3 regions of the Paenibacillus sp. FSL M7-0134 genome follow, and region 1 is predicted to be linked to each of the others. Evidence: riboswitches for the same ligand, from Rfam matches in the RefSeq annotation. Region 1 holds a riboswitch; each other region holds the start of a gene.

Region 1 (7,558 bases):
GGACATGCCGCATTGTACTGGGAGACACGAAGATCAACGCCGTGCTACGGCAAGTCGACGACAAGCTTCCACAAAAGGTGGCTGCGGTTATAGCCAAAACGTATGATAAGCCAATCGTTGTCAACTTGGTAACCAGTCCGCTAGATGCCGACCGTATGGATTATTTGTTGCGGGATGCTCATTCAACAGGTGTCAACTACGGCACGATTGATTTGGATCGTATTTTACGACTGCTGCGTCCTCATAATGGGAGAATTGTTGTGAAGGAATCAGGCATGCATGCAGTAGAAGATTATTTAATGTCACGCTATCAGATGTATTGGCAAATTTATTTTCATCCTGTAACACGCAGCTCGGAAATCCTTTTACGTAAAATTTTCAAGCGAGCAAAGGAATTGTTTAAAAACGGATATGAGTTTGGTTTTCTGCTGGACCCGCTGCCGGATCTGTTGAAAGGAGAGCTTACAGTAGAGCAATATCTGATGCTCGACGAGTCATTAATCCAGACCGTATTTAGCCAGTGGAAACGAGAAAAGGACGAGATTTTAAGTGATTTGAGCAGCCGTTTTATGGACCGTAGATTGTATAAATATGTAGAGATTGAAAATATGGATACAGATACCATTGACAGTATTAGAGAAGCTTTGAAAGAGGCTGGTTTGCACCCTGAATATGATTTTGAAATTGATTTTCCGACAGATCTTCCTTATGATGTGTTTCGGCAGGGTGGCTCGACGGACAACCAGATTTTACTGCTTGGACGTCAGGGCGAGGTGAGTGAAATATCCGAAGTTTCGGAAATTGTGCGCTCAATAAGTGGTATTCACCGAGGAAAATATCATATGTATTTTCCCCAGAATAAATTGAACGCGGTAAAAGACAGGCTTCCTGCCGAAATAAGGAATTATTTTGTCAAAGAATAGACAACTATATAGAAATGTAAGTAAAAAAAGGAGATGTAAACCTTGGATTTATTCGACACTCATACTCACTTGGATGCGCCACAATTTGACGAAGATCGTGAAGAAGTTATAGCACGTGCTGTCGAATCAGGAGTAACACGGATGATCAATATCGGATTTAATCGTGAGACCATTCCATCCACCATGAAATTGGCCGAGACGTATGATTTTATTTATGCGGCAGTCGGATGGCACCCTCAGGATGCTATTACAATGCAGGAGGGCGATTTAGAATGGATTGCATCGTTATGCAGTCATAAGAAGGTTGTAGCCATCGGAGAGATCGGTCTGGATTATTATTGGGATACATCACCGAAGGATGTTCAGCATCGGGTGTTTCGAAATCAAATTGGTCTGGCTCGTGAGCTCAAAATGCCCATTGTTATTCATAACCGGGATGCACATGAAGATATTGTTAGGATATTGCGCGAGGAAAAAGCGAGTGAGATTGGAGGAGTCATGCACTCCTTTTCGGGTAGCTGGGAGACAGCCAAAATGGTGCTGGATATGGGATTTCACCTTTCCTTTGGTGGTCCAATAACGTTCAAAAATGCCAAGCAGCCAAAAGAGGTGCTCGCACAGGTGCCGCTGGACCGTCTGCTCATTGAAACTGATGCTCCCTATCTGACGCCTCATCCGTTTCGTGGGAAGCGAAATGAGTCTGCACATGTGAGACTGGTAGCAGAGGCTGCAGCCCAAATCAAAGGGATTACAGTGGAGGAATTAGTGTCAATAACGACCCAAAATGCCCTGGAACGATTTGACATTCAATGAAAAAGTGAAGAAATCGATCAAAATAAAGAGATAGACGAAGCTAATCATGAATTTGTTGCAGGAAACTCGAGAATATTACAATATTTTAACCGAATATTTTAAAAAATGTACTTGAAACCTGCTTTACAACATGCATAGAAACAGGATATCATCTTTTCAGTGAATTGTTGTTTGAATGTAAACATCAACAAGTCATTTCATGAACCAGTCTCGCTGAGTCCCTTTTACAGGGAACGGGGGAACCGATATGGCTTACAGTACGTCCGGCATATGTGCAAGAAGGGAACGTCTCTTCCGCCAGCCGGCTCGACCGAAATTCTTTCCCCGGATGGGATTGAATAGGTGGAGGAGCCGTATTTCGATTTCTTTCTGGGTCTTCGGGGTGAATGTGAAGGCGACCGCCATGAGCGGTTGACCCAAGCTAGGGCGACTCTCTACGTCCGAACCCGACAGCTAACCCCGTAAGCGTAACAAGAGAGAAGCCATCTCGTGCATGAGTTTTCCCGCATATTCACACATGCCGGAAGCCACGAAAGAGCTCTCTAGTCTCTTTCTCTGGCTTTTTTTGTTGTGAATAAAAGAAAATCTGTCATCATACTGTGGTTAAACAGGGGAGGACAGCATGCCGCGAAGACGGGTACATGGTGCAGGACAGTCGCAGTTTGGGCTTGTCTTGTAGAAAATCTGTTATAGTCACGTCAAATCTCAACTATGTCTTACTCCAGACGGCGGGCTATGTAAGGAGGACGGAGGAAATGGGCATTTTCCAAAAAAAGGATACCCATGAGTCACGCTCATCCAGCATGTCTTACGTATTGCGTTGGAAGCAAGAGAATGTGCGCCAGGCTGCTTTGGTTGCTATTTTTCTAATCGCGCTAACGATTATGATTTCAATTCTGATGTACACGCAATCTAAAAAACAAGTCTTTTTTGTCATCGATGGCAAGGCGTCTGCGGTAGAAACCCGGGAATCCAAGCTTCAAGATTTGCTGAGCGAGCATTCCATTTCACTTCAGCCGCATGATACAGTTTCCATGCCGCTAAATGGAGCAATACAGGATGGCGATCGCGTAGTCATTAAACGTGCCAATCAAGTCAAAGTATCTTCAGGCAATGAGACGAAAAAGCTGTACACAACAGAAAATACAGTAGAAGGTGCCATTCGTACCTCGGGCTATAAATTATCATCAACGGATAAAGTTTATCCTGCGTTGGATGCCTCTGTTTCGTCTAACATGGACATAAAAATCGTCCGTGTGAAGAAACAGCAGGTCGAACAGAAAAAACAGGTGCCTTATCAGGTCATCAAAACGGCCGATCCGAGTCTTTATAAAGGCGATAATCGGGTCATTCAAAGCGGCAAATCGGGTGTGGTCGTCCAGCACGTTCAAAAGGTATATCATGATGGAAAGTTGGTATCCAAACAGCTGGTTAACAAGGAAGTTGCACAGAACCGTGTGGATAAAGTCATTGCAGTAGGAACGAAGAAAAAACCGGTCGTTCTGGCTGCTTCCGTCGGTCCCAATGATGCGGTTAAGGCAACAACGGTTAGTTCGGGCAGTGCTGTCCGTAAAGCAGGCGTCAATTTTAAATATAGCAAAGTTTTACAAAATGTCTCCATGACGGCGTATTCCTCACAGGAGCCAGGTATCGGTACACGTACTGCATCCGGCGCACGTGTCACGGAAGGACGCACCATCGCGGTCGATCCGAGTGTAATTCCAATCGGCTGGTGGGTGTATATCGAAGGGGTGGGCTTCCGCCGTGCGGAGGATACCGGTGGCGCGATTAAAGGCCACAAAATCGATGTGTATTATGAGAGTTTGAGCCGAGCCAACCAATTTGGTCGTAAGCACGGTAAAACCGTTTATGTTATCGGACCGATAAAGCCTGAAATCAACTAAAACAGGTTGTGTATGTTGAGGGCAATGCGATAGTATTAACAACATAGTTATGCCATGCTAAGAAGAGGATATCCTCTTCTTATTTTGTTTTCAAAAGCAGGGAAAGATAAATATAGCTTGCTGTGTAGCAGTGGAGGGAAACGCAAATGATCAAGGAAGTGATCGTGGTAGAGGGCCGGGATGATACGGTGGCCATTCGCCGCGCTGTTGATGCGGATACGATAGAAACTGGCGGCTCCGCCATTAATAAAATGACGCTGCGTAAAATTGCATTGGCGCAGGAGCGGCGGGGGGTCATCATTTTAACCGATCCCGATCATGCAGGGGAGCGCATCCGTAAGATTATCGCTTCCAAGGTACCCGGCTGCAAGCAGGCCTTTATACCCGAGGCAGAAGCGACGCGCAAAGGAGATATTGGCGTGGAGAATGCCTCACCAGAAGCGATCAGACACGCTCTTGCACGGGTCCATACGACAGTGGAAGGCGCCGACCCGCTGATTGAGTGGGCGGACCTGATTGATGCTGGACTCATCACCCATCCCAATGCTGCTGCACGCCGTATGGCCTTAGGGAATGTGCTGGGTATTGGTTATTGCAACGGAAAGCAGCTACATAAACGGCTCTCTGTATTTCAGATCAGCCGCGAGGAATTTGCCGGGGCGCTGGCACAAATTGAAAGTGAAGGATTGTGATATCCGTATGACAGGGATTCAAGATATAGCAACACCGCGGCGTACGAAGGAAATTATTCAACGGCACGGTTTTTCGTTCAAAAAGAGTTTGGGACAAAATTTCCTGATTGATCAGAATATTCTCAATAAGATTGTAAATGCTGCCGGATTGGATGAGACGAAGGGCGCACTTGAGATCGGTCCTGGGATTGGTGCTTTGACCGAGAAGCTGGCCCAATCGGCCAAGGCAGTTACCGCTGTCGAGATTGACCAGCGGCTACTGCCAATTCTCGAAGAAGTGTTGGCCCCTTACGAGCATGTGAAGGTACGTCATGGAGATGTGTTGAAGCTGGATTTGCGCGAGGTGTTCGCAGCCGATTTTGCAGACGTGAGCAAAGTAAGTGTCGTGGCTAATCTGCCGTACTACGTTACTACACCGATTCTGATGAGGCTGCTGGAGGACAAGCTCCCTTTGGAGAATATCGTCATTATGATCCAAAAAGAAGTGGCTGAGCGTATGGCTGCGTCTCCTGGAACGAAGGATTACGGCAGCCTGAGCATTGCGGTGCAATATTACAGCGAACCTGAATTAGTCTGTATTGTGCCGAATACAGTATTTATTCCCCAGCCGAATGTGGAGTCTGCAGTCATCCGGTTGCGTGTACGGGAAGCCCCTCCAGTGGAAGTGGTGGATGAGAAGCATTTTTTTGAAGTGGTTCATGCTGCTTTTGCCCAGCGTCGTAAAACCATTTCCAATAACTTAAAAAGCCGTTTCTTCACCAAAGAGAACAGGGACACGCTGGAGCCGTTGTTGCAACAAGCTGGTATTGAACCCTCCCGTCGAGGAGAAACGCTAAGTATTGAGGAATTTGCGCGTCTCAGCGCTGTGCTGTTGGAGGCAGGTATATCCTAAGCTGGAACCAAACTGTGCATTCACCCATACGATATAGGAGGGGTGATACAGTGTGATGAGTTTAGGAGACTTGGTCGTTCGGAAATCGTACGGCGGAGATGTCACGTTTCGTGTTGAGGACATCCAGCGGGATAAAGCGATCATTAAGGGAATAGAATTTCGGCTGCTGGCCGATTCCCCAGTGAACGATCTGGTCAGAGTGCCTGCAGACCAGATTAGCGGTAAGACTCAGCAGGCCCATATTAAGGCTGGTGAGTCTCTTAATCTGTTGCAACGGGCACGCCAGCAGCAAGCTGCTCGTAGTCAGGCAGCTCTGGTTGGGGACTGGAGTGATCCGGTCGAGTCAACGTATTTTGAAATGCCGGGAAAGGTTCTTCATCTGGATGGAGATCCCGGCTATTTGAAAAAATGTCTCAGTTTATATGAACAGCTCCGTGTTCCTGCAGAGGGACATCACGTTCACGAATCGGCAATGGCGGACACGTTGTACCGACTGCTTCCCCGTATCCGTCCGGATATCGTAGTCATTACCGGACATGACGGTGTGCTGAAGCAGCCACAGCCTTACGATTTGTACAGCTTGAAAAGTTATAAAAATTCGCAAAATTTTGTGGCGGCGATTCAGGTAGCAAGACAATATGAACGTCATCTGGATTCGCTGACGATTGTAGCGGGGGCGTGCCAGTCCCATTTTGAGGCGCTGCTACGTGCGGGAGCGAACTTCGCCAGCTCACCAGGGCGTATCCTGATTCACGCGCTGGACCCCGTTTACGTGGCTGCCAAGGCGGCCTTTACTTCGATCCGTGATACGGTCAACATGGGGGACCTGTTTCACCAGACAATCAGTGGCAGTCGCGGAGTGGGTGGAATTGAAACTAGGGGAAGCTATCGCATCGGCCTGCCGAAGCTTGAAAATTTGTCTACGCTTAAAGTAACGCCTTCCGCAATCTAGGATTCAAATGTGCCAATAGGATTAATCTGAACAAAAAGCCTCTGCTTTCAGAGGCTTTTTGTCATTTTTTATATAAATTATTCCTGTTCGCAAAAAATTAAATTGACAACTTATTTTTCGTGTTGTTATAATATTTAGCTTGATTTGACAATCCCTCTAAAATTCGTTATAATGGACAAGGAAAGAGGTGGTCGTTAGGCAATGGCTAAAAATACGCTGTTGGAAATCAAACGCAGTCTCGACGCACATGTAGGGCAAAAAATTTTGCTGCGGGCTAACGGCGGACGCCGTAAGACCGTCGAACGAACTGGTGTCTTGGAAGAAACGTACCCTTCTGTTTTTATCGTCAAGCTGGATCAGGAGCAACAGACGTTTAAACGTGTCTCCTACAGCTATGCTGACATTCTTACCGAGTCGGTGGAAGTCAGCGTATATGATCCCGACTCCCATACAAGTGTAGTCGAATATTTTGAAACACCTTAATTAATTTCGTGATTTATACCAGCTTCGCAGGTTTAACGACGGCTTCGTCATTTCAAATGACGGGGCCGTTTTGTATATACAGAGCAGGATGAAGCATGACATCTCTGCACATACTAAGCCGGGAATGATCTTCCTTATTCCATTGCCGAAGGAGGCGTATGTATGAGCCGAAGAAGACGGAGTGTCATGTCGGAGGAGCTAAAGTACGAGCTGGCCAAAGATCTTGGATTTTACGACACGGTCAAGGAAGAAGGCTGGGGAGGCATTAAAGCCAAGGATGCGGGCAATATGGTCAAGCGGGCTATCCAACTTGCCGAGCAGGCAGCTTCCCGCAAATCGTAGCCATCGGTGGTGCTGATGAAAAGCGGGGATATCCGGGATTAGACCGGGTCATCTCCGCTTTTTTGAACCTCATGACTTGACACGCTGAGTCTGATATAATATGTTAAGCTGTCTTGAGGGAAAAGTTGAAGGTGGGTGAACGCCTTGAAAATATATGAAAAAGCACCGGCGAAAATCAATTTAATGCTTGATGTTCTACGTAAGCGGGACGATGGTTATCACGAGGTCGAAATGATTATGACCATGGTCGATCTGTCTGACCGATTGACGATGTCTGAGTTACCGCGTGATACCATTATTATTTCAAGTCAAGCCGGGTACATACCATTGGATGAAAAGAACTTGGCTTTTCAGGCTGCGCGTCTGATCAAAGAACGTTATAACGTGTCTACGGGCGTCCACATCCATCTGGATAAGCATATCCCAGTGGCGGCAGGGTTGGCAGGTGGAAGTAGTGATGCTGCCGCAGCGCTGCGTGGACTGAACAAGCTATGGAAGCTTGGCATCTCGGATGCAGAGTTAAGGGTGCTGGGTGCTGAGCTGGGCTCAGATGTACC
Region 2 (7,558 bases), 2.1 Mb from region 1:
ATATAGTTGGGATGTTTCAGCCGAAGCGTATATGGATATTTACCATTTGCTAACAAAAACGGACTGAACAGAATAGGAACACCCCAGTCATGTTAATGAAAAAGGGAATCCCTTTAGCCAAGTTTTCTGGCTGAGGAATTCCCTTTTTTACTATGATCAGTCGCCCCCACCACCACAGCTGCTTCCACATGAAGAGCCACTGCTACACGAAGAATGGCTACCAGAATCGCCTGAATCATGATGAGAAGAGCCTCCATGATGAGAACTGTCATGGGAGGAATGATGGTGCGAGTGATGTGTATCCCAGTTTGAACAGCCGCTTGCCGAGCTACAGCCGAATGAGCTAGCTAATACGGCATTACCTGAAGCATCCGGGTGCATGTGTATGGCAAATTGTTCAGGTTGATACCATGAATACCACACAACAGCTAATAACAAATAGTCGACCTGTAAATAGTTGACCTTAGGCAATTGCTTACCCTCAGGATCATCCACCGCTTTATTCACCCGCTCGTGCAGATGTTGTACAATCTTATGAACCGCTTGTTGGGCCTGCTGTGAAATAGCTATATCCTCCTGCGTATTCCAGCGGTCACCTGCTGGCTGCACGGAAGTTGTGAGTTTGTAATAGCGCGAAAGCTCGTCGCTCGGTAATGGATGATTAAAAAAAGTTCCCCACAAACTGGCGCTATAGCGGTTCCAGCCAAAGCATTCTACATACAACCAGTCAAACCACGCCCGCTCCTCAGGCATCGGCTGAGAGCCGCCGGAATGAGGCGCATGGTGAAGCATACGACCAAAAAAAGCTTCCGAGAATTGCTGATATTCGCGGGTAAACATCAACATTTCGTGCCATAATTCATCCATATCGCTACTGAACATAGGCACTCGATTCATAATCGCGCATAGCATAAAATATCGTTTTAGCTCATGCCAGCGCCAATCATATTCTTGCTCCGTCAGCTCAGGGTGGGCTTCGATTACACGACTCCTTACGCTATGAGCATAGGAGGCGGGAATGGATTGCTCCAGTAGCTGCATTAGCTCTGTAATCTCTGGATGACGCTCCTGCGCAAGGGACGAAGGGGATGGGGAGCTGAGGAAAAAAGCATTCCGGCTCCGTGTTTTTCTGTTTCCCCGGTTTCTGCGTATTGCACGGAATATAAACCAAAAAATGAAGAGGATCACCACAATAAACAACGTCCAAAAGCTGCTCATACTATCCATGATGGCTGACTACTCCTTTCTGAAAGAACACGGAATTAAGATTTAGCGTTCGTTATTCAGCAGAGCGAATTCTTTTTTTATCCGGGCTAGCAGTTCAGGATTCGTGATTGCATCGCAAGCAGTCCATGCCAAAGTTCTCGCAGCCAGCAGCATTCCTTCCATGGCCCGGTCCTGCATCGCCAAATCGCGGAATTCTGGTGTATGCAAGGCATGCTTCTCGTCAATAACTTGAATGTAAGGATGGATAGCAGGGCAATGAAGCGATACATTTCCGATATCCATGGAGCCGTGATCTTCGCCTTCTGTTATATCTTCTTGTGAAATGCCAGCCTGCACCAAATTTGCGGTAAACGCATCGGAAAGTACACGGTTCGTGACCATTTCATCATAAGAAGTCTCATAATTGGAGGTCTCCAAACGACACCCGGCCTGTAAAGCAGCTCCTTCAGCAATTTGAATAACACGGCGAGTCAGCGGGTTCAGTTCTTGACGTGTAGTGGCTCTCACATAAAATTGGGCTGAGGCGTAATCAGGAATAATATTGGCTGCTTGCCCACCCTGGTTAATGATCCCATGGATACGCACTGTACTTTTTACTTGTTGACGGAACGCATTGATGCCATTGAACGTTTGAATCACAGCGTCCAGCGCGTTAATGCCTTCGTGCGGGCTGGCAGCCGCGTGAGCAGATTGACCAAAAAATTCGAATTGTACAGCATCAATCGCCAGTGATTTGCCTGATTTTTCGTAACGGTCATAAGGATGCGTCATAAGTGCGATGTCGCAATCATCAAACAATCCGGCAGCGGCCATAGGGACCTTTGCACCGCGTGTTTCTTCGGCAGGTGTGCCATATACCCGTACTTCTCCACCAGTTTCGTCGATGATCGACTTGAGGCCGACGGCAGCACCAGTACTCATCATACATATCAAATGGTGCCCACAGGCGTGTCCTAGACCTTTCAGAGCGTCATATTCTGCCAGAAAAGCGACAACCGGTCCGGGTTTTGCAGATTTGTAAGTTGCAATAAAGGCTGTTTCTATGCCCAATACAGGTGCCTGGACCTCAAAACCGTGAAAAACCAGTTCTTCTTTTAAACGGGCAGCGGCCAGAAATTCCTCGTTTCCAAGTTCAGGATTTGCGCCAATAAATAACGAAATGTCCTTAAACCGTGGGGCATGCTGCTCGATGGTCTGTTGAATGGTCTGTTTAAAATCCATGCTGAAAACTCCTTTATATAAGCTGTAATGTAGGTACTGCGTTAGGTATGCTGAAATTGTACTATAACATTCATTGCATAATCATGCATATTCATTTATAATGACACAATCTTATTTATTATAAAGAATTTAAGGAGAGAAAAAAAGATTGAAAAAGGCATATCGTTTTACCGCCCTGGTTTTGACGGCGGTTATCTTGCTGTTGACTGGTCTTCCCATGCTCAATGCATACGGAACGGAAGCAAAGCCACAGAAAAAACTTGTAGTGGGCATGAGTGCCGACTTTCCGCCGTATGAGTTTCATAAAGTCATTAACGGTAAGGATACCATTGTTGGGTTCGATGTGGATATCGCCAAGGAAATCGCCAAAGATTTGGATGCGGAGATGGTCCCTGAAGACATGAGTTTTGACTCTTTGCTGCCTGCTCTGCAAAGTGGTCGTGTAGACTTGGTACTGTCCGGTATGACACCAACGGATGAACGCAGAAAGAGTATTGATTTTTCGGATGTATACTATCGCTCCAAGCAAGTCATCATGGTACGCCCAGAGGATAAAGACAAATATCCGACGATGGATGCTTTGAAAGGCGAGAAGATCGGAGCACAAAAGGGAAGTATTCAGGAAGAGATTGCTCAAAAAGTGCCCAATGCCTCTGTAACTTCACTGGATAAAATATCTGACCTGGTACTCCAGCTGCGGACCCAGCGTGTGAACGCTGTCGTGATCGAAGATACGGTTGCTAAAGGATACACGTTAGACGGTACCGTAACCCTTGCCAAGGCTGTGCCTGAGGATGCGGGAGCAGAAACAGCTGTAGGTATCCGTAAAGGGAATGCAGAATTGCTTGCTTCTGTAAATAAAACGTTGGCTCGCCTGAAAGCAGACGGGTCGATTGAGAAGTTTTCCACGGAAGCGAGTGCACTTTCTGCGGATCGTCAGGTTTCTTCTAATAACATTGTAGATATTTTTTGGAAATACCGCAGTTTATACGCTACGGGTATCGGCTACACCTTGTTGCTGTCTGCGCTCGGAGTACTGTTCGGATTCATCATTGGTCTGATCATATCCTTGCTACGTATGAGTGGAGTACGCATCATTGAGTGGTTAGGTACCACTTATGTAGAGATACTGCGTGGCACACCTATGCTGGTGCAACTCATGATTATTCACTACGGGGTTGCTTTGACGCTGGGTGTCAATTTTACTCCACTCCAGTCTGGTATAATCACATTGTCTCTGAATAGCTCGGCATATCTGGCTGAAATTTTCCGTGCAGGTATCCAGGCAGTAGACCGTGGACAGATGGAGGCTGCCCGTTCATTGGGTATGGGACGAGGCAAAGCTATGCGTCATGTCATTTTGCCGCAAGCGTTTAAATCTATTTTGCCTGCTATCGGTAATGAGTTTATTACGATCATTAAAGAATCATCCATTATTTCGACCATTGGGATGGTGGATATTATGTATCAGGCCCAGGTCATTAAGAACATTACCTACGAAGGATTAAGTCCGTTCGTAATCGCAGCCGCTATTTATTTTGTAATGACATTCAGCTTGTCTAAGCTGCTGGGTTTATGGGAAAGGAAGTTGAGAGCCAGTGATCACCGTTAAACAACTGCGTAAATCGTTCGGCAAGAATGAGATTTTAAAAGGCATTGATATAGATATCGCCAAAGGTGAAGTCGTCGTCATCATCGGTCCCAGCGGTTCGGGGAAGAGTACGTTTTTACGTTGCATGAATCTGCTAGAACAGCCTACGGACGGGGAGATTTTGTTTGAGGGCGAGCCGATTACAGCTCGTGGTCATAATATTAATGTAACCCGGGAGAAGATGGGGATGGTGTTCCAGCATTTTAATCTGTTCCCGCATAAAACAGTGTTGCAGAATCTGACGCTTGCACCAACGCAGGTTAGAAGACAGTCAGGGAAGGAAGCGGAAAAAATTGCGCTAGAACTCCTGCGTACCGTAGGGCTTGAGGATAAGAAGAATACCTATCCGAACCAGCTATCCGGTGGTCAGAAGCAACGTATTGCGATTGCGCGTGCTTTGGCCATGCAGCCGCACGTAATGCTGTTCGATGAGCCGACTTCTGCATTGGACCCTGAAATGGTTGGAGAGGTTCTGGATGTAATGAAGAAGCTCGCCGAAGGCGGCATGACCATGGTAATCGTGACGCATGAAATGGGCTTTGCCCGCGAGGTAGGCGATCGAATCATCTTTATGGATAACGGTCAAATTGTGGAACAAGGTACACCAGAGCAGGTATTTGGTACTCCAAGCCATGATCGCACCCGTGATTTTCTTGCCAAAGTATTGTAAGAAAGTGCTGATATGAGCTATAAAAAAGCCCTCCGTTTGACGGAGGGCTTTTTCTTTTTTTGTCACCATTTCACCATATTTTCGTAACAAATATCGATTTCTTGGTGACAAAATTGTAACGAGTATAGTATGATGTTCAAGGTTCCCAACATTTTCATGCGGATAAGGTTACAAAATTGTGATATTATGCAGTAAGCCAAAACTTACCGGGACAGCATGCGGTTATGAAAAACGCTGAATGCTGGGCCCAAACTATGGGAAGTGCGGGGGACGTAACAACGGCAGTCTTTCCGATACGTCATAAGACGATATGGAATATGCCTAGGGGTGAATTGCACAAGCATAGGGCTTCTCCTGAGTCCGAATCCGACAGCTAACTTCGCAGGCATAACAGAGGAGGTACATATCTTTGAAACATCTAAAACATATTGGAAAAACCATGAAATTTGCGGTGCTTGCCGCAGCCATTGCAGGGCTGGCACAGACAGCTGGAGTAGCGGATGCTGCTTCGCTTCATACTGCCAAAGATGGCGATACCTTCTTTTTGCTTGCTCAACGTTATGGAGTATCAGTGGACGAGCTGACGAAGGCGAACCCAAACATTGCCTCTAACAATATATATGCAGGTCTGCAAATTAAGGTACCTGGTGAAAAAAGTGTGAATGCAGCTTCGGATTCGAAGCCTCAGCTTCTTACGGAGAAAGCACCAGCGAATGAGGGGCCAGCGATTGAAGCGTGGGGCAAAACATTTAACTATAGCAAAATAGTCGACGTTAAGGCTACTGCGTATTCTGCCGCAGCCGATGAGAATGGTAAATGGGGAGCAGTGGACTACTACGGCAATCCGCTTAAACTAGGTACAATTGCGGTAGACCCGAACGTCATTCCGATGGGCACGAAAGTGCTGGTTACAGGCTATTCCCACCCAGGTTTGCCGGATCATTCTTTTGTAGCTGTCGCTCGCGATCAGGGCAGCGCCATTACAGGAAAACGGATTGATATCTTTATTCCTGGCAACAAATCATTTGTGAACGACTTTGGATTTCAAAATGTGAAGCTGTACGTTATTGATAAATAGCATTATACGTATATATGGTTTAATTAAACATAATATATATTATGTAAACTTAATGCCTGTATCCTACCGCATATAACTAGGTCAGACTCTTATCAGGTCCTATCCATAAAAAAGGCTGTCTTGACGAGCAGAAAACTTCTGCTGGTAAGACAGCCTTTTTACGTTGCTTTAGCTTGTAGCTCAATCATAAACATATGGTTATTTCTGTTCCGATGTGTGGAGTAGCCGGGGGACTGTGACAAATTTGTAGCCCTTAGCTTTTAGAGAGTGAATTAGACCCGGCAGAGCTTGAACAGTGCCTTGCAAGTTGGAACTTTGACCTCCACCTGCGTGCATTAAAATAATAGAGCCAGGCCCAGTAGCTGGGATCACATTGCGCTGAATTTGTGTTTTACTTAGTCCCTTCCAGTCGAGAGAGTCTACATTCCAATTGACAATCATGTAGCCATGACGACGTGCCCACTGGATTTGAGGCTCCGTGATTTCACCGTAGGGTGGACGAATCAACTTGGGGCGAAAACCTGCGCTGGCTTGTAAAATACGTTCTGTTTTTGTAATCTGGTTGCGAAAGCGTTCTGGTGTGGCCTTCCTAAAATCAGGATGAGTATAGGAATGGTTTCCTATAGCATGGCCTTCACGGATAATACGGCGTATGATCCCCGGATGCTTTTCCGCACGGTGACCGACGATGAAAAAGGTAGCTTTGATGCCATTGGCGTGTAATACGTCCAAAACCTGCGGCGTATACCTAGAATCGGGCACATCATCAAAGGTTAGGGCAATTTGGCGGGTGTGTGGGCCGCACATTTTAAAAATGTCCGCATGTTTTTTTCGCAGCATTGCTAATGTAGGAGTTGCTCGATCTATGCTCTGTTGTACAGAAGAAGCAACAACTGCTTCCTTGGGATGGGGCGTTCCGATGTTGGGAGGCGCATCCGCGTGAACGGGTAAACTTGAAAATGCTAGTAACAGTGCCAAGCCTGGCAACACTCCCCTGTACGGCATATGTATCCCCCCTTTCCGTGCAGTGATACCTAGTGGTGCTCTCGACTATTATGTACCTGTCCTATTAAAAATATGCTGGTTACCAAGTTCGGCTCATAAACGACTGGAAAGAAGTCCACGATGAAACGATTATCAATGAAGATGATGGAGCTAAACGTACATATTCTCTTAAACATGACCGAAAACAGGAGCATTTTCGCAAGTTTTAGCCTTACAACGAATTCGGTATACCGTGACAGCTGGTGTATAATGGGGATGCAATTCATAATTATACAGACATGGAATTGAAGGAAGGATGGATAAAAGTGACCGACTTGTTTACTCCTTATCAATTAAAGGGGCTTTCTTTAAAAAATCGGATTGTCATGCCCCCGATGTGCCAATACAGCGTGGAGGCCAAGGACGGAAATCCAACGGATTGGCATCATGTCCATTATGTGAGCCGGGCAGTAGGAGGCACTGGACTTATTATTGTGGAAATGACAGCGGTCCATCCAGATGGACGTATTACAGATCGTGATTTGGGTATTTGGAGTGACGAACATATTCCTGCATATCGTAAGATTGTAGAGGAAGTTCACAAGTATGGTGCCAAAATTGGCATTCAACTAGGCCACGCTGGACGCAAGGCTGAAGATGCTGAGCAACCTGTGGGTCCTTCCTCGATTCCTTTTAGCGAACGCTTTAAAGAGCCGCACGCCTTAAA
Region 3 (7,558 bases), 550 kb from region 1:
ATAAAGGCCCACAAGTAGCCAACATACATACTGCGAAGCACATACAGCCCGTAGCCCGGCTCTTTCGCACGCGGCCATGCATTCAGTCCAACCTGACGCATAAGTCCGTCACCGCCGACCAAGGAGAAGTAGAGCGCTACTGCCATGAAGAAGGTAACACCAATCTGGAACACCATAAGAAATATAAGCATGCCCTTACCGCCTGCTTCTGCTTGCAATAAAGGTAGCATGTTCATTGTCCCAGCTATACTTGCAATAAAGTATATAACGGACAGAACAATGCCGCGTACAAATGAAGTATGTCGTCGGGTGAGTGACGCATACACAATGGCAAGAACACCCAGCACAAAGCTAAATAGGGCATAACCCGCATAGGTCATCCAATTCGCCCAAAATGTTTGCTTTTCGATATAATCGGTATAGGACGACGGGGCCGAAAAGCTTTGAGAGAAGGAGCGAACATCACCGTCTTCGAAAGTAAAAGCCAATGTAAGTACCGAGGCGCCGATTTTTTTATCGTCTACGGTATACTTTAATCCACCTTCTTTTTCAGTGGTGGCGAGCTTCAAGTCCGACGGCTTAAAACCAAAGCGCTTAACCCATACTGCGGCCGCCTGCTCCTTGGCTTCAAGCGTCATGCCGTCCTCAGCTACACGTATAAGCCTGTTACGTGCTTCTTCATCCGTAGAAATATCAGCCTGTGTGTAATTGGTACTGGAGGTGATCCGTTTAAAGCTAACGACCTTCCCAGTGGATAAATCCACATGAATTTGCAGTTTGCTTTTCGCTGAGGATTCAGGCAGATCAACCCGAAAGGTTTCGTAAGGGTAATTTTTCTTCCATGTACGGTCGTACTGTTGAAGCAGTTTTTCTCTAGATAAATAACCGTACAAATCTGTTTCGGCCTGATAGGTCACGACAGGCTCCTCTGACTGTGATTCAGTATAGCCCAACTCGGAGCGGGCAAAGTCCAATGCGTGTATGACCGCTTCTTGTTTGCTGATGACCTTTGCGTTCATTACTGATTCTGGACTCGGATTGCTAAGCGAGGGAATAAGCAATTGAAAGATAAAAAAGCAAATCAGGCCAATCCCGCCCAGCAAGCCTAATTTTTTGAAGTTGGCCGTGAGCACGACCGGTTTCCCGATAGGATTCATGAGTTTCCTCCTTAATCTGTAAATAAGAACATCCATTAAAGATATCATACTGCACAGGTTCCCGCCAACAGACCAGCGATATTCATGAAAATAGAGTGAAAGCACTTTAAAGTTCCAATAAAATAAGATAAGCTGCGATTAAACGATGCCCATTCGCAAAATAAAGCCAATTTCACGTTTTTTCGGCGAAATCGGTTTTGTGATCTGGATATAGAAGGATTATAATCTTGAGGCAATGCCTATAAAATACATAGGTAATGATATACAGTTGAGCCGAATTTCTATGAGAAAACGGGGGAACCATGTTACTGGGGTGAATTTTACAGCCGATCCTGCTGGATTGGATGTGTAAATAGGGCATACTGTGCTGCCCGAATCCGTCAGCTAACCTCGTAGGCTATGAGCAGGAACCAAGTCAGGCACTCGGTTTTCCGGTGTCTATTTTTGTGCGTATAAAAGTGTTTGGATTGGTTAGACCGCTGCGGGTGCAGATTATTCTTCCGATTGCTGTTATCCCCGGATTTTTTGATTGTATAACCCCTTTAATGGTTAAAATCCGGAGATAAAGGCAAACGCTTCGCTTCTTCAGAACAATTCTGCTCCCTTCGCTGCTGCCCGCCAATAGCACAGGGGGCAGAGTAGTGCTTGACATGCATTCTTCCTGTATTCAGGGAATGCTAATTATAGTTACTAAAGGTTTGGAAAAATCAAAAAAATTAGGGGCAACGACGATCGGAAGATCAAATGGAACGCGTAGCGGGCTTACACCGTTTTAAATCACTGTTTTTATAGTTTTAAGGATTAGGAGAGAAGTGATGAATAGATGAATCCCAATGCAAGCTGGCTCCGGCTTTCTCCACCGCAGATATTCGTTGCGGGTTTTGCCATTATCATTCTAATAGGTAGTTTATTGTTAATGCTGCCGATCTCCAATACAACAGGAAAGCCACTTGCGTTTATAGACGCTTTGTTTACTGCCGCTTCCGCGACCTGTGTTACAGGGCTTGTCGTAAAGGATACGGGGACCTTTTTTACAACCTTTGGTCAAGTTGTTATCGCTGCGCTCATTCAGATCGGCGGCCTGGGCTTTATGACTATGGCTACCTTGATCGCGCTGGTGTTCAAACGTCGGATTTCCTTACGGGAGCGCCTCATTTTACAGGAAGCGATGAATCAGACCTCTGTCGAAGGAATTGTCGGATTGATTCGTAAGGTGCTGCTGTACTCGCTGGTCATTGAGGGCGTATGTGCTGCAATATTTGCGATTCGCTGGTCGTTTGATATGCCTGTAGGCAGGGCGATTTATTTTGGGATTTGGCATGCCATCTCCATGTTTAACAATGCTGGTTTTGACTTATTCGGGCACTTTCGCAGCCTGACAGATTATGTATATGATCCGATTGTTAATTTTACAGCTATGTTCCTGATTATTTCAGGCGGCATTGGTTTTGTAGTGATGTCGGACCTGGCAGAATATCGCAAGCGCAAGAGACTTTCCTTGCATACTAAGGTGGTACTCAGCATGACGGGCGCTATGATTGTAGTCGGCACGCTCGTGATTTTTGTATTTGAGTTTACGAATCCAAAGACTCTTGGCTCGCTTGATTGGGGGGGGAAACTGCTGGGATCTTTATTCCAGTCCGTAACCCCTCGTACCGCAGGTGCCAATACACTGGACATTGCAGGCTTGCGGCAGGCTACGCAGTTTTTTATCATCATACTCATGTTTATCGGGGCTTCTCCTGGCTCTACTGGAGGCGGGATTAAGACCACAACATTCGCGCTGCTCATTGGAGCAGTGATTTCGATGCTACGGGGGCGTGAAGATATTGTGCTGTTCAGGTACCGACTTGCGCAGGGACGAATTTACAAGGCTTTGACCATTACACTGCTGGGGCTGCTGTTCGTGATCGGGGTGACCATGATTTTGTCGGCAACCGAAGATCATCATTTTCTGATGATCTTGTTCGAGACGGTGTCTGCGTTTGGTACAGTGGGGCTGTCGATAGGGCTTACACCTGATTTGACAGTCATAGGCAAGCTGGTGATTACCCTGACGATGTTTGCAGGTAGACTGGGGCCACTCACGCTAGCTTATGCACTGGGGCCGAAAAAGGGTAAAGAATTATATCGTCATCCGGAAGGCAAAATGATTATAGGATGAATCATTTCATGATATGTAGTATACATTTCGTGGGTTTAATTATTTCAGGATTTTTGTAAAATCCTCATTTATGAAATTGATTCAGATAAGGGAGTTTTCGAGTAGATATGAAAACGCAGCAGTTTGTAGTTATTGGCTTGGGACGGTTTGGCTCAAGCCTGGCTTTGCAATTGGTGGATATGGGGTGCGAGGTGCTAGGCATTGACCGGAATGAGGATGTTGTGGACAGTATGAGTGAGATGTTGACACATACTGTCGTTGCGGACGCTACCGATGAAGACTCATTGCGATCACTGGGCATCCGTAATTTCGATTGCGGCATTGTTGCTATTGGTGATGACATTCAGGTAAGCATCCTGACCGCCATTTTGCTGAAGGAGCTGGGTGTGAAAAAAGTCGTAGCCAAAGCCATATCTGTGCTGCACGGGCGTGCGTTAGAGAAGCTCGGTGTGGACCGGATCATTTATCCAGAACGGGATATGGGTATCCGGGTGGCTCATCAGCTAGTCACGCCTAATTTGCTCGATTATTTGGAGTTGTCCAAAGAATACAGTATTGTGGAACTCAATGTACCTGCATGTCTGAATGGCAAAACGCTAGCAGAGCTAAATGCCCGTACTCGCTTTGGTTGTAGTGTCGTGGCGCTTCATACGGCGAACGGTATCCTGATCGCACCGACGGCTATGGATCGGCTAAAAGCAGACGATATTATGGTCATCATCGGCTCGAATGACAATATCGGTCGCTTTGAGGATGAGGTTGTTAATGTCAATGAAGAGGGCTAAACCCTCTACACCATACGATAGCCTGCAAACGACGCACGTGTCTCGCTAATCCAGCGTCGTGCTGTCGGACCGAGATCGGTCGTCTCCGAGTAAATGAGGGAGGTCGTTCGGCGTGTCTCCTTCAAATCGGGCAAGTACAATGCAGTGAGTCCATTATCCCGTAATAGTTCGCTGCGCAAATAGGATTTGGGTAGCAAGGCGGAAGCCTTACAGGTTGGAAGCAGGCGTACAATTGCCTCGAAGGAGTCGATTTCCATGCGGATATCCGGCATGATGCCGCTGCGCTGGAATAAGTCATCCGTCAGACTGCGATACCAGGTTCCTTTGGAGAAAATAATCATCGGCAATCCTTGCAGGTCTTTCATCGAGGCCGTTTCTGTCTTGACGGTTAATTCATGTCCAATGGGAACAACAAGCTCCAAATGATCATCAAATAGCGGAATGCAACGCAGTCCGGCTTCATGAATGGCAGACCCGACAATACCGGCGTCTGCTTTTTTATCACGTACAAAGGCGACGATTTCATGGGTTTTACCGGTGAGCAGCTTCAGCTCGGTTTGAGGATGCTTGCTCATGAAAGCTTCGACGAGGGTAGGCAGCGTCGTTTGGAGTGTCGTGAGGCTTGCGCCGAGTGTAAGCATACTCTGGGCTTCATTTTTGTGCTGGGACAGCTTTTGTAAAAAGCGAAGCTGTCGTTGCCGTTGCTCTAGTGCGAATGTATAAACAAATCGGCCAGTGGACGTAATTTCGAGCCGTTTGCCCCGACGATCAAAGAGATTCACACCCAGCTGTTCCTCCAGCTTGGCAATTTTGCGAGACAGGGCAGGTTGGGACAGATTCAGCAGTTTGGAGGCTTTATTCAGGCTGGACTGCTCGACAATGACGGCAAAAGCGTTCAAATCCTCAAACAAATCATCCACTTCCTCTCTATATGCAAAAAAGACATAATAATTAATACGTATATTGCAATTCCATTATAAGCCGAAAAGGAGTAACATGAAAGCGACACAAGATGTTCACACTTTTGTTTTTCCTTATAAGGGACACCTTGTTGGACATTTCCTGTCGGGAACTGTCATTTTATATGTTATATTACTATTGAAAACGCTATTATTGGGAGAAGGGAGCATGACCTAGATGAGAGGATTTTATTCCAGAAAGCTGCATTCGCTTCTTGGCGTCATTCCGTTGGCTCTATTTTTTGTTGAGCATTTGGTGACGAACTTCACAGCGGTGGAGGGCGGCAAGGAAGGATTTAATCGCAGCGTGGCCTTCCTGAATGGTTTGCCGCTGGTTATTGTGCTAGAAACGTTATTCATCTACTTGCCATTACTGTTCCACGGGATTTATGGCTTGTATATCGCTTATCAGGCTGACCCGAATGTCAAAAGGTTCGGCTATTCACGTAACTGGCGCTTTCTGTTCCAGCGTATTTCTGGCGTCATTACATTTGTATTTATTATCTGGCACGTATACGACACACGCTTTCAGGTAGCTCTGGGTAAAGTAACTCATGAGGAGCTAGGCGGCGTTATGCATGGCATTGTGACGAACCCGGTTTATTTCATTTTGTATTTAATCAGTGTCGTTTCGGCATCCTTTCACTTTGCTAACGGACTGTGGGCATTTATGGTCAGTTGGGGGATTACTGTGGGACCGCGTGCGCAAAAAGTATCTTCTTATATCTGTATGACCCTGTTCGTGGTGGTGTCTATCGGCTTCATCGCTTCCCTGCTTGCATTCCGCAGCGCGGAATTTCAGGAAACGGCAACTGCCTTGGTGCAATGCAGCGCTTTTAAACAGCTACTGTAAATGAGTCATATCCATTATACATCGTGTTGAGATTCTATTTTTAAACGTAAAAGGGGATTTGGTTAAAATCCTGAAAAAAAGGAGTGAGCAGAAATGGCAGCATCCAACATTATTGTCGTGGGCGGCGGTCTGGCAGGTCTAATGGCTACGATCAAGGCGGCAGAGGCGGGAGTTCACGTTCATTTATTTTCTTTGGTTCCGGTCAAAAGGTCCCACTCCGTTTGTGCTCAAGGCGGCATCAATGGTGCGGTAAATACCAAGGGTGAGGGAGACTCACCCTGGATTCACTTTGATGATTCGGTCTATGGCGGGGACTTTCTGGCCAACCAGCCTCCGGTAAAAGCGATGTGCGAAGCGGCTCCAGGGATCATTCATCTCATGGACCGCATGGGCGTCATGTTTAACCGGACACCGGAAGGACTGCTGGACTTCCGTCGCTTCGGCGGTACCCAGCATCATCGGACCGCCTTTGCTGGCGCGACGACAGGACAGCAGCTTCTGTACGCTCTCGATGAGCAGGTACGGCGCTGGGAATCTGCTGGTTTGGTGACCAAGTATGAAAATTGGGAGTTTTTACAGGCTGTACTGGATGATGAAGGCATCTGTCGAGGGATTTGCGGGCAGGATTTGCGTACGATGGAAGTGAAGACTTTTGCAGCGGATGCAGTTATTTTGGCGTCTGGTGGCCCCGGGATTATTTTCGGTAAAACCACGAATTCCGTCATTAATACGGGCACAGCTGCTGGTGCGGTGTATCAGCAAGGCGTACGCTATGCGAACGGTGAGTTTATCCAGATTCATCCGACGGCTATACCAGGGGATGACAAGCTGCGTCTCATGTCCGAGTCGGCACGGGGAGAGGGCGGTCGTATTTGGACGTATAAGGACGGTAAGCCATGGTATTTCCTCGAAGAAAAGTATCCGGCTTACGGAAATCTGGTCCCTCGCGATATTGCAACACGTGAAATATTCAGTGTATGCGTTGATGATGGACTGGGTATTAATGGCGAGAACATGGTCTACCTCGATCTGTCCCACAAGGACCCGAAAGAGCTGGATGTAAAGCTGGGCGGCATTATTGAAATCTATGAAAAATTCGTCGGTGACGATCCGCGCAAAATCCCGATGAAAATATTCCCGGCTGTTCATTATTCAATGGGCGGCATGTGGGTCGATTACAATCAGATGACGAATATACCGGGCTTGTTCGCGGCTGGTGAGTGTGAATTCCAATATCACGGTGCGAACCGTTTGGGTGCGAACTCGTTGCTGTCAGCCATTTACGGCGGGATGGTAGCTGGACCTAAGGCTGTGGAATATATCAAAGGCTTGAAAAAATCTGCACAGGATATAGCTACTTCCGTATTTGATGCGGCAGTGAATCAGCAGACGGAGAAGTATGAGCGTATTTTGCATATGGACGGAAAAGAAAATGCTTATGTTCTTCATAAAGAGCTGGGCGAGTGGATGACGAACAACATGACTGTGGTTCGTTATAATGACAAGCTGGAAGCTACGATCCACAAGATCAAGGAGCTGAAGGAGCGTTACTCTAACATTAACATCAATGACGCTTCGCGCTGGAACAATGCGGGTGCGGCGTTTACACGGCAACTGTGGAATATGATGGAGCTGGCCGA

What was found. Region 1 has a riboswitch for cyclic di-AMP ahead of NSQ58_RS05030 (3D domain-containing protein). Riboswitches for the same ligand answer to the same signal wherever they lie in the genome.
Region 2: another riboswitch for cyclic di-AMP. It lies ahead of NSQ58_RS14755 (3D domain-containing protein); the one in region 1 lies ahead of NSQ58_RS05030 (3D domain-containing protein).
Region 3: another riboswitch for cyclic di-AMP. It lies ahead of NSQ58_RS07510 (TrkH family potassium uptake protein); the one in region 1 lies ahead of NSQ58_RS05030 (3D domain-containing protein).

The regions. Positions count from the first base shown of each region.
Region 1 is NZ_JBBOXV010000001.1:1,141,230-1,148,787, forward strand. It holds gene NSQ58_RS05020 (HD domain-containing protein) at 1-923, shown strand, start outside; gene NSQ58_RS05025 (TatD family hydrolase) at 966-1,736, shown strand; cyclic di-AMP (ydaO/yuaA leader) riboswitch at 1,938-2,220, shown strand; gene NSQ58_RS05030 (3D domain-containing protein) at 2,492-3,640, shown strand; gene rnmV (ribonuclease M5) at 3,787-4,332, shown strand; gene rsmA (16S rRNA (adenine(1518)-N(6)/adenine(1519)-N(6))-dimethyltransferase RsmA) at 4,340-5,224, shown strand; gene yabG (sporulation peptidase YabG) at 5,280-6,176, shown strand; gene veg (biofilm formation stimulator Veg) at 6,378-6,659, shown strand; gene NSQ58_RS05055 (small, acid-soluble spore protein, alpha/beta type) at 6,822-7,001, shown strand; gene ispE (4-(cytidine 5'-diphospho)-2-C-methyl-D-erythritol kinase) at 7,146-7,558, shown strand, end outside.
Region 2 is NZ_JBBOXV010000001.1:3,270,413-3,277,970, forward strand. It holds gene glgA (glycogen synthase GlgA) at 1-67, shown strand, start outside; gene NSQ58_RS14735 (hypothetical protein) at 157-1,227, opposite strand; gene NSQ58_RS14740 (M20 family metallopeptidase) at 1,270-2,448, opposite strand; gene NSQ58_RS14745 (ABC transporter substrate-binding protein/permease) at 2,597-4,060, shown strand; gene NSQ58_RS14750 (amino acid ABC transporter ATP-binding protein) at 4,047-4,769, shown strand; cyclic di-AMP (ydaO/yuaA leader) riboswitch at 5,004-5,172, shown strand; gene NSQ58_RS14755 (3D domain-containing protein) at 5,179-5,847, shown strand; gene NSQ58_RS14760 (polysaccharide deacetylase family protein) at 6,046-6,852, opposite strand; gene NSQ58_RS14765 (NADH:flavin oxidoreductase/NADH oxidase) at 7,158-7,558, shown strand, end outside.
Region 3 is NZ_JBBOXV010000001.1:1,688,506-1,696,063, forward strand. It holds gene NSQ58_RS07505 (CPBP family intramembrane glutamic endopeptidase) at 1-1,157, opposite strand, end outside; cyclic di-AMP (ydaO/yuaA leader) riboswitch at 1,419-1,571, shown strand; gene NSQ58_RS07510 (TrkH family potassium uptake protein) at 1,981-3,321, shown strand; gene NSQ58_RS07515 (potassium channel family protein) at 3,429-4,106, shown strand; gene NSQ58_RS07520 (LysR family transcriptional regulator) at 4,112-5,017, opposite strand; gene NSQ58_RS07525 (succinate dehydrogenase cytochrome b558 subunit) at 5,244-5,918, shown strand; gene sdhA (succinate dehydrogenase flavoprotein subunit) at 6,012-7,558, shown strand, end outside.